One region of the Streptomyces bottropensis ATCC 25435 genome, then DNA from elsewhere that is predicted to be linked to it. Evidence: riboswitches for the same ligand, from Rfam matches in the RefSeq annotation. Region 1 holds a riboswitch; the other holds the start of a gene.
What was found. Region 1 has a riboswitch for cyclic di-AMP ahead of STRBO_RS0109915 (M23 family metallopeptidase). Riboswitches for the same ligand answer to the same signal wherever they lie in the genome.
Positions count from the first base shown of each region.

Region 2: another riboswitch for cyclic di-AMP. It lies ahead of STRBO_RS0135610 (LysM peptidoglycan-binding domain-containing protein); the one in region 1 lies ahead of STRBO_RS0109915 (M23 family metallopeptidase).

Region 1 is NZ_KB911581.1:2,244,056-2,251,033, forward strand. Features, by position in the region: gene STRBO_RS0109905 (M16 family metallopeptidase) at 91-1,467, shown strand; gene STRBO_RS0109910 (M16 family metallopeptidase) at 1,464-2,852, shown strand; cyclic di-AMP (ydaO/yuaA leader) riboswitch at 3,068-3,238, shown strand; gene STRBO_RS0109915 (M23 family metallopeptidase) at 3,252-4,040, shown strand; gene STRBO_RS0109920 (GntR family transcriptional regulator) at 4,245-4,949, shown strand; gene STRBO_RS0109925 (HPr family phosphocarrier protein) at 5,161-5,442, opposite strand; gene STRBO_RS0109930 (bifunctional acetate--CoA ligase family protein/GNAT family N-acetyltransferase) at 5,633-6,978, shown strand, end outside.
Region 2 is NZ_KB911581.1:8,051,855-8,058,832, reverse strand. Features, by position in the region: gene STRBO_RS0135625 (nucleoside triphosphate pyrophosphohydrolase) at 1-123, shown strand, start outside; gene STRBO_RS0135620 (cytochrome P450 family protein) at 184-1,479, shown strand; gene STRBO_RS0135615 (LysM peptidoglycan-binding domain-containing protein) at 1,707-2,783, shown strand; cyclic di-AMP (ydaO/yuaA leader) riboswitch at 2,966-3,165, shown strand; gene STRBO_RS0135610 (LysM peptidoglycan-binding domain-containing protein) at 3,170-3,871, shown strand; gene eno (phosphopyruvate hydratase) at 4,295-5,575, shown strand; gene STRBO_RS0135595 (FtsB family cell division protein) at 5,703-6,215, shown strand; gene STRBO_RS0135590 (DUF501 domain-containing protein) at 6,244-6,786, shown strand; gene STRBO_RS0135585 (Ppx/GppA phosphatase family protein) at 6,783-6,978, shown strand, end outside.

The DNA.
Region 1 (6,978 bases):
TGGCGGGACCGGCAGGAAACAGCGGTTTCCGCGACGATTCCACGACGGATCCCGCGCACACAGCACAGCGATCGAAGGGACGTACCGCCCATGGGTCACACGGCCACAGCCGAGGCCGGCTCCGAAGGCCTGACAGTGAGGGAGCACCGCCTGGACAACGGCCTGCGCGTGGTGCTCTCCGAGGACCACCTGACCCCGGTCGCCGCGGTGTGCCTCTGGTACGACGTCGGTTCGCGTCACGAGGTCGCGGGCCGTACGGGCCTCGCCCACCTCTTCGAGCACCTGATGTTCCAGGGCTCGGGCCAGGTCAAGGACAACGGCCACTTCGAGCTGGTCCAGGGCGCGGGCGGTTCGCTGAACGGCACCACCAGCTGGGAGCGCACCAACTACTTCGAGACCATGCCCACCCATCAGCTGGAGCTGGCGCTGTGGCTGGAGGCCGACCGCATGGGCAGCCTGCTGCTCGCGCTCGACCAGAAGAACCTGGACAACCAGCGGGCCGTCGTCAAGAACGAGCGCCGCCAGCGGTACGACAACGTGCCCTACGGCACCGCCTTCGAGAAGATCTTCCGCCTGGCCTACCCCGAGGGCCACCCCTACCGGCACACGCCCATCGGCTCGATGGACGACCTGGAGGCGGCGAGCCTGGAGGACGCCCAGCAGTTCTTCCGGACGTACTACGCGCCCAACAACGCCGTCCTGTCTATCGTCGGCGACATCGACCCGGAGCAGACCCTCGCGTGGGTGGAGAAGTACTTCGGCTCCATCCCCACCTACGACGGCAAGCCCGCGCCCCGCGACGGCTCGCTGCCGGACGTCATGGGCGAGCAGCTGCGCGAGGTCGTCGAGGAGAACGTGCCCGCGCGCGCGTTGATGGCCGCCTACCGGCTGCCGGAGGACGGCACGCGTGCGTGCGACGCGGCCGACCTGGCGCTGACGATCCTCGGCGGCGGCGAGTCGTCCCGCCTCTACAACCGGCTCGTACGACGTGACCGTACGGCCGTGACGGCCGGTTTCGGCCTGCTGCGGCTGGCCGGCGCGCCCTCCATGGCGTGGATGGACGTCAAGACCTCCGGTGACGTCGAGGTGCCGGTCATCGAGGCCGCCGTCGACGAGGAGCTCGCCCGGTTCGCCGCGCAGGGCCCGACGGCCGAGGAGATGGAGCGCGCCCAGGCACAGTTGGAGCGCGAGTGGCTGGACCGGCTCGGCACGGTCGCCGGCCGCGCCGACGAACTGTGCCGGTACGCGGTCCTGTTCGGCGACCCGAAGCTCGCCCTCACCGCCGTCGACCGCGTCCTGGAGGTGACGGCCGACGAGGTCCAGGAGATCGCCAAGGCCCGCCTGAGGCCCGACAACCGCGCGGTGCTCGTGTACGAGCCCGTCGCCGGCGCAGAGGGCGCCGAAGAGGAGGCCGCCGACGCGGAGGCCGTCGAGAGCACCGACGAGAACGAGGAGTCGGCGAAGTGACCGAGCTCGCGAGCATGGAATTCCACCCGCAGCCCCAGGCCGGCGACGCCCGCCCCTGGGCGTTCCCGGCGCCCGAGCGCGGCACCCTGGCCAACGGCCTGACCGTGCTGCACTGCCACCGCCCCGGCCAGCAGGTCGTCGCCGTCGAGGTCGTCCTCGACGCGCCCCTGGACGCCGAACCGGCCGGCCTCGACGGTGTCGCCACCATCATGACCAGGGCGTTCTCCGAGGGCACCGACAAGCACACGGCCGAGGAGTTCGCCGCCGAGCTGGAGCGCTGCGGCGCCACCCTCGACTCGCACGCCGACCACCCCGGCGTCCGCCTGTCCCTCGAAGTGCCCGTGTCGCGGCTGGAGAAGGCCCTGGGGCTGCTCGCAGACGCCCTGCGGGCCCCCGCGTTCGACGACGGCGAGATCGAGCGTCTGGTGGCCAACAGGCTCGACGAGATTCCGCACGAGACCGCCAGCCCGGGCCGCCGGGCCGCCAAGGAGCTCTCCCGGCAGCTGTTCCCGGCCACCTCGCGCATGTCGCGGCCCCGGCAGGGCACCGAGGAGACCGTGGAGGGCATCGACTCCGCGGCTGTACGCGCCTTCTACGAGCGGCACGTGCGCCCCGCGACCGCCACCGCCGTGGTCGTCGGCGACCTCACCGGGGTCGACCTCGACACGCTGCTGGGCGACACCCTGGGCGCCTGGACCGGCTCCCCGGCCAAGCCGAGCGTCGCCCCCGCGGTGAGCGCCGACGACACCGGGCGCGTGATCATCGTGGACCGTCCCGGTTCCGTGCAGACCCAGTTGCTCATCGGACGGGTGGGCGCCGACCGGCACGACCGGGTGTGGCCGGCCCAGGTGCTCGGCACCTACTGCCTCGGCGGCACCCTCACCTCCCGCCTGGACCGCGTCCTGCGGGAGGAGAAGGGCTACACCTACGGGGTGCGCGCGTTCAGTCAGGTGCTGCGTTCCGGGCCGGAGGGATCGGGCACGGCGATGCTGGCCATCAGCGGGTCCGTCGACACGCCCAACACCGGTCCGGCGCTCGACGACCTGTGGACCGTGCTGCGGACCCTCGCCGCCGAGGGGCTGACCGACGCCGAGCGCGACGTCGCCGTGCAGAACCTCGTCGGGGTCGCCCCCCTGAAGTTCGAGACGGCGGCGGCCGTGGCGGGCACGCTGGCCGACCAGGTCGAGCAGTTCCTGCCGGACGACTACCAGTCGACGCTGTACCGCCAACTCGCCGCCACCGGCACGGTGGAGGCTACCGCGGCCGTCGTGAACGCCTTCCCGGTGGACCGTCTGGTGACCGTCCTCGTCGGGGACGCCGCGCAGATCGAGGAGCCGGTCAGGGCCCTCGGGATCGGCGAAGTCACCGTCGTACCGGCCGAGTAGGGAGCCGAGGGGAAACCGGGCGGAAGGACACGCACGTGTGAGGCCCTGGTGACTGAAGAGTCACCAGGGCCCAGGTTTGTCCGTATTGATGGCGGAGGTTGTGTGTCTGACCTGTGGCGTAGCTAACAAATCCTGTGATCCGTTTGTTATTTCGAAGACGCCGCACTTAGCGTCGGTCCGGCTGTTCGTCAGATGTTCGCCGCAGCCGCGGCACCGGACAGTCATCGCCGAGTCCCCATGGCGCGAGCCCGGGGAGCCGGGGACCCACCTAGTCCCCCGGGGTGAATCGGGTGCCCTTCGCGAGCGACGCGAAACGGGGGGCAGCCGTAGGAGACCTTCCTGCTCCGAACCCGTCAGCTAACCCGGTAGGCGAGAAGGAAGGAAAGGACCAGCCACTTCATGGCGTTCACCCGCGCCCCTGGGAAGCACCGCCGTCCCGGCCGTGTACAGCGCACGACCACGAGGAACGTGGGCGTAGCCGCTCTCACCACCACCGGTGTCATCGGTACCCTCGCCGGCCCCGCGCTCGCCGCGGAGGAGCCCGCCGTCGAGCAGACCGGCCTGAACCAGATCATCGTCCTCGGCGACACGGTCGCCGACCAGGTGGACGCCCAGGCCGTTGCCCAGCAGCAGGCCGCCGAGGTGGCTGAGGTCAAGAAGAAGGCGCAGGAGGAGGCCCGCAAGGCCGCCGCCGAGAAGGCCGAGCAGGAACGTGCCGCCGCCAAGGAGCGCGAGGAGATCAAGGCCCGCGCCGCCCGCGCGGCCGAGCGCGAGCGCCTCAACACCTACGTCTCGCCCATCAGCGGCTCGTACATCTCCACCGGCTACAAGGCCGGCGGCGCCGTCTGGTCCTCCGGCAGCCACACCGGCGTCGACTTCCACGCCGCCACCGGCACGGCCGTCATGGCGGTCGGCTCCGGCACCGTCGTGGAGGCGGGCTGGGGCGGGGCGTACGGCAACAACATCGTCATCAGGATGACCGACGGCACGTACACCCAGTACGGCCACCTGTCGTCCATCGGCGTCTCCGTCGGCCAGACGGTCACCCCCGGCCAGCAGATCGGCCTCTCCGGGGCGACCGGCAACGTCACGGGCGCGCATCTGCACTTCGAGGCCCGGACGACGGCCGAGTACGGCTCGGACATCGACCCCGCCGCGTACCTGCGTTCGCACGGCGTGAACGTCTGAGACACCGCTCCACGCTTCTGGCGAAGGCCCCGGCTCACCGAGCCGGGGCTTTCCGCGTTGTGCGAACGCCCGGTGACGCGCCTCCTGTCCAAAAAATATCCCTGGATTCCGGCCCGCCGTCGGAAATTCCGGCTCGCTGCAATAGAGTCGCTGGAAGACACGTCAATCATCGACGTTTCACGGGGATTAAGGCGGAGGTCGGTCATGCGTATTCCGGCGCATTCGGTATGCACGGCGATCCGAGATGACATCGTCGCGGGTGTCTACGAGCGCGGCAGCCGTCTCACCGAGGAACTGCTCGCCCGCCGGTACGGCGTCAGCCGGGTCCCCGTGCGTGAGGCGCTGCGCACGCTGGAGGCCGAGGGCTTCGTGGTGACCCGTCGGCACGCGGGCGCGTGCGTCGCCGAGCCGACCGAGCAGGAGGCCGCCGACCTGCTGGAGATGCGCATGCTGCTGGAGCCGCTGGGAGCCGCCCGCGCCGCCCAGCGCCGCACGGAGGCCCATCTCAAGGTGCTGCGCGGCCTGGTCAGACTGGGCCAGGAACGGGCCAGACGGGGCACCAGCGAGGATCTGCGCTCCCTGGGGGGCTGGTTCCACGAGACGCTCGCACAGGCGTCCGGCAGCCCCGCCCTGACCTCGACACTCGCCCAGCTGCGGCACAAGATCGCCTGGATGTACGCGGTCGAGGCACCCGCCGACCCCGTGGAGTCCTGGGCGGAACACGGCGGCATCGTGGACGCCGTCGCGCGCGGCGACGGCGACCGGGCCCGGACGCTCACGTCCCTGCACGCCGAGCGCGCCACCGACGCGCACCGCTTCCGGTTTCCGGGCGGGGCCGGCGCGGCGGAGCGGGCGGAGCGTGTGAGGACTTCGCAACACCCCGTAAACATGTCGAGCCTGCGGCATTAACGCGGGAGCCGTATACAAAGAGGCGGGAATTCCGAGGGGCATTCTTTCTGCTGCCCGCAGAACGAAATCGGGACGACGGCAGAGGGAAATCGGAGCGGTAGGGGAACGAAATGACGAAGGGCCCGCCCGATAAATCGGACGAGCCCTTCGATGTGTGTGCGGGTGGCCTTTCAGGCCTGTTTCCGTTCCGGGCGCCCGGTCACGGGGTCGCTCAGACCGTCTCGGGAAGTTCCTCGAGTCCCTCGGCCACGAGCTTCGCCAGACGGTCGAGCGCGACGTCCGCGCCCTCGGCCTCGGACGCGAGCACGATCTCCTCGCCGCCCTGGGCGCCGAGGCCCAGGACCGCCAGCATGGAGGCCGCGTTGACGGGGTTCCCGTCGGCCTTGGCGATCGTCACGGGGATACCGGAGGCCGTGGCGGCCCGGACGAAGATGGATGCGGGTCGGGCGTGGAGGCCCTCGGCCCAGCCGACGTTGACGCGGCGCTCAGCCATGTGATGCTGCCCTTCGGATGTCTCGGGTGGTTCAGAGAGGTCTAGACCGGGTTGTCTAGACCAGTTTCCCATATGGCGCGACGGAGCGGAACGGGCCCACGGCCTGGCCACGAACCGGCTCTCGCGCTTCTGTTGTGCTTCCCCAGACTGCCCCGCGCCGTAGCCTGGCGCGAGCCGTACTCTGGGGCCCATGCAGACCTCGTCGGACCGGCACGAGTACCCCGCCCACTGGGAGGCCGACGTGGTGCTGCGCGACGGCGGCACCGCACGCATCAGGCCCATCACCGTCGACGACGCCGAGCGTCTGGTCAGCTTCTACGAGCAGGTCTCGGACGAGTCGAAGTACTACCGCTTCTTCGCGCCGTACCCTCGCCTGTCCGCCAAGGACGTCCACCGCTTCACGCACCACGACTTCGTGGACCGGGTGGGGCTCGCCGCCACGGTCGGCGGCGAGTTCATCGCCACCGTACGCTACGACCGGATCGGCGCCGACGGCATGGCCGCGTCCGCCCCCGCCGACGAGGCGGAGGTCGCCTTCCTCGTCCAGGACGCCCACCAGGGCCGCGGCGTGGCCTCCGCCCTCCTCGAACACATCGCCGCCGTCGCCCGCGAGCGCGGCATCAGACGCTTCGCCGCCGAGGTGCTCCCCGCCAACAGCAAGATGATCAAGGTGTTCACCGACGCCGGGTACCAGCAGAAGCGCAGCTTCGAGGACGGTGTCGTCCGCCTGGAGTTCGGCCTGGAGCCCACCGACCGCTCCCTGGCCGTGCAGCGCGCCCGGGAGCAGCGGGCCGAGGCCAGATCCGTCCAGCGTCTGCTCGCCCCCGGCTCCGTCGCCGTCATCGGCGCCGGGCGCACGCCGGGCGGAGTGGGCCGCGGCGTCCTCGCCAACCTCCGGGGCGCGGGTTTCACCGGACGGCTGTACGCGGTGAACAGGGCTCTCGGCGAGGACGAGAAGGAGATCGACGGGGTGCCCGCGCACCGGTCCGTCACCGAGATCGAGGGGCCCGTCGACCTCGCGGTCGTCGCCGTCCCCGCCGCGTACGTCCCCGAGGTCGTCGCCGAGTGCGGCGAGCACGGTGTGCAGGGGCTCGTCGTCGTCTCCGCCGGGTATGCCGAGAGCGGCCCCGAGGGGCGCGAGCGCCAGCGCGAACTGGTGCGCCAGGCGCGCACGTACGGCATGCGCATCATCGGGCCGAACGCCTTCGGGATCATCAACACCGCCCCGGACGTACGGCTGAACGCCTCACTCGCCCCCGAGGCACCGCGCTCCGGGCGCATCGGTCTCTTCGCCCAGTCCGGCGCCATCGGGATCGCACTCCTGTCCCGGCTGCACCGGCGCGGCGGAGGGGTCACCGGCGTCACGGGCGTCTCCACCTTCGTGTCGTCGGGCAACCGCGCCGACGTCTCCGGGAACGACGTCCTGCAGTACTGGTACGAGGACCCGGACACCGATGTCGTCCTCATGTATCTGGAGTCCATCGGCAATCCGCGCAAGTTCACCCGCCTCGCCCGGCGCACGGCGGCGGTCAAGCC
Region 2 (6,978 bases), 5.8 Mb from region 1:
GCGGCGGCTCGCGCGTACCGGGACGCGATCAGGGTCGCGGAGGGGCTGTCGGCGGGGCCGGGGAGGACGGCCGGCCGGGAGGAGTCCGAGGAGGAGGGCGACGAGGGCGCCGACGGGAGCTGACCCGACGGGCATCCGTACGCACGGGCCGGAGGCGACGGCCGGGCCGGATACCGTCGGCGGGTGACCAACCAGCCCGCATCCAGCTCCGCCATGCCCACGGGAACCGGCGCGCCCGACCTCTTCACCTGGGAGTTCGCCACCGACCCCTACCCGGCGTACGCCTGGCTCCGTGAGCACGCCCCCGTTCACCGCACGTGCCTGCCCAGCGGCGTGGAGGCCTGGCTGGTCACCCGCTACGGCGACGCCAAGCAGGCCCTCGCCGACGGGCGCCTGTCGAAGAACCCGGCGCATCACGCCGAGCCCGCGCACGCCAAGGGCAAGACGGGCATCCCCGGTGAGCGCAAGGCCGAGCTGATGACGCATCTGCTGAACATCGATCCGCCGGACCACACCAGGCTCCGCCGTCTGGTGTCGAAGGCGTTCACGCCCCGGCGGGTCGCCGAGTTCGCCCCCCGGGTCCAGGAGTTGACCGACCGGCTGATCGACGGGTTCGCGGAGAAGGGCGAGGCCGACCTCATCCACGAGTTCGCCTTCCCTCTCCCCATCTACGCGATCTGCGACCTGCTGGGCGTCCCCCGGGAGGACCAGGACGACTTCAGGGACTGGGCGGGCATGATGATCCGGCACGGCGGTGGTCCGCGGGGCGGCGTCGCGCGGTCGGTGAAGAAGATGCGCGGCTACCTCGCCGACCTCATCCACCGCAAGCGGGAAGCGCTCACCGAGCACCCCGCCCCGGGCGAGGACCTCATCTCCGCGCTCATCCGCGCCTCCGACCACGGGGAGCACCTCAGCGAGAACGAGGCCGCGGCGATGGCGTTCATCCTGCTGTTCGCCGGGTTCGAGACCACCGTCAACCTCATCGGGAACGGCACGTACGCCCTGCTCACCCACCCCGAGCAGCGGGCCCGCCTGCAGACCTCCCTCGCCGCCGGGGAGAGCGGGCTGCTCGAAACCGGTGTCGAGGAACTCCTGCGCTACGACGGCCCCGTCGAACTCGCCACCTGGCGCTTCGCGACCGAGCCCCTCACGCTCGGCGGGCAGGACATCGCCGTCGGCGACCCCGTCCTCGTCGTCCTCGCGGCGGCCGACCGCGACCCGGCCCGCTTCGACGACCCCGACACCCTGGACCTCTCCCGCCGTGACAACCAGCACCTCGGCTACGGCCACGGCATCCACTACTGCCTCGGCGCGCCGCTCGCCCGGCTCGAAGGCCAGACCGCGCTGGCGACGCTCCTCACCCGGCTCCCCGATCTGCGACTCGCAGGGGATTCGGCCGATTTGAGGTGGCGGGGAGGTCTCATCATGCGTGGATTGCGCACGCTTCCGGTGGAATTCACGCCACGAAAACGGCCGTGAGTGCGGGGTGATCGCGCCGTGAGCGGCCCGTAGTTGTACCCCGACGGGCCGTAGCACTACCCCATTCCGAGTCAGAAGTTGACGCTCCCTCAACTCTGTGATCTTCACGTGATCTGCGCTGCATTAACTTGTGACAACTGATCGACTGCCGATACGTTCACACGTCAGTGCGAAGGGGGCGCCACGCCCGTCGCACAGACCACCGCTGTCGTGTGAAAGGCAACCGCATGCTCTCCGGGAACGGTCGTCACCGTCGCCCCCGTCAGGCTCCGGCTCTCCTCGTCGCGGCGGGAGTCACCGGGTCGGCCATCGCGATCCCGCTCCTCGGCGCCACCGGCGCGAGCGCGGCGAGCGGAACCACCTGGGACCAGGTGGCGGAGTGCGAGAGCGGTGGCTTCTGGAGCGCGGACACCGGGAACGGGCGCTACGGCGGCCTCCAGCTGACCCAGGAGAACTGGGAGAAGTACGGCGGCCTCGACTACGCGACGACCGCGGACCAGGCCAGCCGTTCGCAGCAGATAGCCGTCGCCGAGAAGGTCCTCGCGGACCAGGGCGTCGGCGTCTGGTCCACCTGCGGACTGCTGCACGACCTCGGCGGAGACTCGGGTCCCGCCGACGTGGACACGGGCGTCGCGGGCGACTCGTCCGACTCCGGCAGCGCATCCGGTTCATCCGGTTCGTCGGATTCCTCCGACTCGACCGGGTCCAAGGGTTCGGCCGAGTCGGCCGACGACACCGACTCCACGCGCTCCGGCGGGTCGAAGGATTCGACCGACTCGACCGATTCCTCCGACTCGACCGAGTCGTCGGACGCGTCGGCGAAGGCCCTCGACGGCTCCCCGAAGGCGACCACCGAACCGGACGCGGACTCCGGCTCCGCGGACTCCACCGATTCCGGCGACAGCGGCACCGGCGCCGACGCCAAGGAATCCGGCAGCACGAACACGGACGGTTCCAGCCGGGCGGACGGCTCCGCGGCCGGCGACGACGCCGACGGCGGCACCGGCCGGCACCGCGGCGCCAGCGCCGACGAGGGCGCGGACACCGGCTCGGGCGCGGACCAGGCCGACGGCACCGCCTCCGGCCGCCACGCCTCGCGTGACAGCGGCGCGTCGAGCGAGGGCGCGGAGGGCGCCTACACCGTCCGCGTGGGCGACAGTCTGACCGGCATCGTGAACTCGCTCGGCCTGAACGGCGGGTGGCGGACGCTGTACTCCGAGAACGAGCGCACGGTCGGAACCGACCCGGACCTCATCCTTCCCGGTCAGACCCTCGAAGTCGGTGCCGAAACGGGCGAAAAGTAGCGGCAGTTCGCGTCACGGTTCGACCCTGAATGCCCGTTTTGATCATTGTGGGAGATGAATCACAGACCCCCTGATCGTCTTTGAAATTCAGGCAATCACCTGTTTACGGTCGTGACCGCTCGCCACAGCGGGCTCTTGCGGTCGGCACGCCGAATCCTGCCAGCGGCCGTGAGGAACAGTCGTCGCGTCAAGCGCCGTAGGCAGGAGCGGGGGACCCAAGGTAAGTGCCGGGTCCGGCGGTTGCGGCCCTTCGGGGGCGCACGACCGGAACCGGCTGGGGGTGAAGCCGCGCGACGTGAGCCGAGAGGCGAGCGTGCGCGGCCGGGCAACTCAACCGGCCCGAACCCGACAGCTCACCTCGCAGGCGTCGGTGAGGGGATCTCTCCATGCTGTTTTCCAGCAAGGGCAAGCACCGTCGTCCGACTGCCATTCATCGGTCTGCTCGCGCCATCGCCGTCGTCGGTGTCACCGGCGCCGCCGCGGTCGCCGCCCCGCTGATGGCCGCCGGCAGCGCCTCCGCCGCCACCGCCTCCGAGTGGGACACCGTCGCCCAGTGCGAGTCCGGCGGGAACTGGTCCATCAACACCGGCAACGGCTACTACGGCGGTCTGCAGTTCTCCGCCTCCACCTGGGCCGGCTACGGCGGTACGCAGTACGCCTCCACCGCCGACCAGGCGAGCAAGGCCCAGCAGATCGCGATCGCCGAGAAGGTCCTCGCGGGCCAGGGCAAGGGTGCCTGGCCGGTCTGCGGCACCGGCCTGTCCGGCGCCTCCTACGACGGCGCCGCCGCCTCCAGCGGCAACACGAACTCCTCCGGCTCCTCCTCGCAGAGCACGCAGGAGAGCACCAAGAAGACCGAGGACACCCGCTCCTCCCGCTCCTCCGAGCGCGCCACCGTCAAGACCCCGACCGGCAAGAAGGTCAAGAAGGGCGACGGCGAGTACAAGGTCGTCAGCGGTGACACCCTCAGTGCCATCGCCGCGAAGGAGAACGTCAAGGGTGGCTGGGAGAAGCTCTTCGAGCTGAACAAGGACATCATCGACGACGCCGACTTCATCTACCCGGGCCAGCAGCTCCACCTGAGCTGACCCACGGCGACCACGACGGCCGCCACGCGCCTGCCGACCCCACGGCCGCCCCCACGGCCGGGCAGGCGGGGCAGGTTCAGCCGGGCCGGAAAGCAGGCCGCTCTCCGGCTGAACCACAGCCCGCTCACATCCGTGTCCTCCATAGTGAAGACCTCGTGAGGGCCGTCCCCCCGTCCCCACGGGCTCCCCGCCCCGGTGCGCATTCCCCCGTGCGTACCGGGGCGGGGCTTTTTCGTGCCCGCCTCCTCCTTCTGTTCACTTTCTCGACCACCCCCCTTTGTTCCGAACAGGAACAATGGGTACGGTCTGTCTGTCCACGGGACGGTCGGTCGGCTGCCGACGGCCCGGGGACGGTTAGGCTCTAGTCGCCAGGCCTCAAGCGGCCCCGCACAACCAGCGTCACATCCCATGAAGGAGATGCTCGTGCCGTCCATCGACGTCGTCGTAGCCCGGGAAATCCTCGACTCGCGAGGCAACCCCACCGTCGAGGTCGAGGTCGGCCTCGACGACGGCAGCACGGGTCGTGCCGCCGTTCCGTCCGGCGCCTCCACCGGCGCCTTCGAAGCCATCGAGCTGCGTGACGGCGACCCCAACCGCTACCTCGGCAAGGGCGTCGAGAAGGCCGTCCTCGCCGTGATCGAGCAGATCGGCCCGGAGCTCGTCGGCTACGACGCCACCGAGCAGCGCCTGATCGACCAGGCGATGTTCGACCTGGACGCCACCGACAACAAGGGCTCCCTCGGCGCCAACGCCATCCTCGGCGTCTCCCTCGCCGTCGCCCACGCCGCCTCCGAGGCCAGCGACCTGCCCCTCTTCCGCTACCTGGGCGGCCCGAACGCGCACCTGCTGCCCGTTCCGATGATGAACATCCTGAACGGCGGCTCGCACGCCGACTCCAACGTGGACATCCAGGAGTTCATGATCGCCCCCATCGGCGCGGAGTCCTTCTCCGAGGCCCTGCGCTGGGGCGCCGAGGTCTACCACACCCTCAAGAAGGTGCTGAAGACCAAGGGCCTGTCCACCGGCCTCGGCGACGAGGGCGGCTTCGCCCCGAACCTGGAGTCCAACCGCGCCGCCCTGGACCTCATCCTGGAGGCCATCAAGGAGGCCGGCTACACCCCCGGCGAGCAGATCGCCCTCGCCCTGGACGTCGCCGCCTCCGAGTTCTACAAGGACGGCGTCTACACCTTCGAGGGCAAGGAGCGCTCCGCCGCCGAGATGACGGAGTACTACGCCGACCTCGTCGCGTCGTACCCGCTCGTCTCCATCGAGGACCCGCTGTTCGAGGACGACTGGGCCGGCTGGAACACCATCACCGAGAAGCTGGGCGACAAGGTCCAGATCGTCGGCGACGATCTCTTCGTCACCAACCCCGAGCGCCTCGCCCGCGGCATCGAGGAGGGCTCGGCCAACGCCCTGCTCGTCAAGGTCAACCAGATCGGCTCGCTGACCGAGACCCTGGACGCCGTCGAGATGGCCCAGCGCAACGGCTTCAAGTGCATGATGTCCCACCGCTCCGGCGAGACCGAGGACGTCACCATCGCCGACCTCGCCGTCGCCGTGAACTGCGGACAGATCAAGACCGGCGCCCCGGCCCGCTCGGACCGCGTCGCCAAGTACAACCAGCTGCTGCGCATCGAGGAGATCCTCGACGACGCCGCGGTCTACGCCGGCCGCAGCGCCTTCCCGCGCTTCAAGGGCTGAGCCGCCGGCTGACCCGTTGAGGGTCAAGCCCGCGCCAGTCGTACGTACGTCCCCGTACCGGTCCCGTACCGTGTGCGGGGACGTACGCGCGTGCGCGTGGGAGAAGGCGGAAGAAGGGGCGCGGGACATGGCCGTGAAGGACCGGGACCGGGACCGTTTCTCCACCGCGACCCGGCTGAAGGTGCTCGGCGAGCAGACGGCCGCCCGGGTCTACCGCTCGCAGACCAAACGCCAGGCCCGTCGCTCCCGGCTGACCGGCCGGGCCGCGCTGCTCGCCCTCGTCCTCTGCTCGATGATCGTGGCGCTCGCCTATCCCATAAGGCAGTACGTCTCCCAGCGCGCCGAGATCGCCGACACGCAGCGGCAGCGCCAGGAGGCGCGCGAGCGGGTCGAGGAGCTGCGCGACCTCAAGGCGCGCTGGCAGGACGACGCGTACGCCGAGCAGCGCATCCGGGAGCGGCTGCACTACGTGATGCCGGGCGAGACCGGCTACACCATGATCGACCCGGACGCGGCGAAGCAGTCCCGTACGACACAGGGGGCGGCCGACCGCCCCTGGTACACCAATGTCTGGGACGGGGTCGACAAGGCCGACGCCGCCGACAGCCGAGCGGCCACCTTCGTGACCGTGAACCGATGAGCCACACCGAGGACTTGAGTAGCAGGATATGCAGACCCCTCCGCCGACCACCCCGCGCACCGAGCCGACCGACGCCGACGTCGAGGCCTTCCAGCAGCAGCTCGGGCGCCCCCCGCGCGGCCTCCGCGCGATCGCGCACCGCTGTCCCTGCGGGCAGCCGGACGTCGTCGAGACGGCCCCGCGCCTGCCGGACGGCACGCCCTTCCCCACGACGTACTACCTGACGTGCCCGCGCGCGGCCTCCGCGATCGGCACGCTGGAGGCCAACGGCGTGATGAAGGAGATGACGCAGCGGCTGGCCACGGACCCCGAACTGGCCGCCGCCTACCGGGCCGCGCACGAGGACTACATCGCCCGGCGTGACGAGATCGAGGTCCTGGAGGGCTTCCCGAGCGCCGGCGGCATGCCGGACCGGGTGAAGTGCCTGCACGTCCTCGTGGGGCACTCGCTGGCCGCCGGCCCCGGCGTCAACCCGCTGGGCGACGAGGCGATCGCGATGCTGCCTCAGTGGTGGGCGAAGGGCCCGTGCGTGGTGCCCGCGCCGGCGACCTCCGAGGGGGACGACCAGTGACCCGGGTCGCCGCCGTCGACTGCGGCACGAACTCCATCCGCCTCCTCGTCGCGGACTGCGACCCGGCCACCGGTGAACTGGTGGAGCTGGACCGGCGGATGACCATCGTCCGGCTCGGCCAGGGCGTGGACCGCACCGGCCGGCTGGCGCCCGAGGCGCTGGAGCGGACCTTCGGGGCCTGCCGGGAGTACG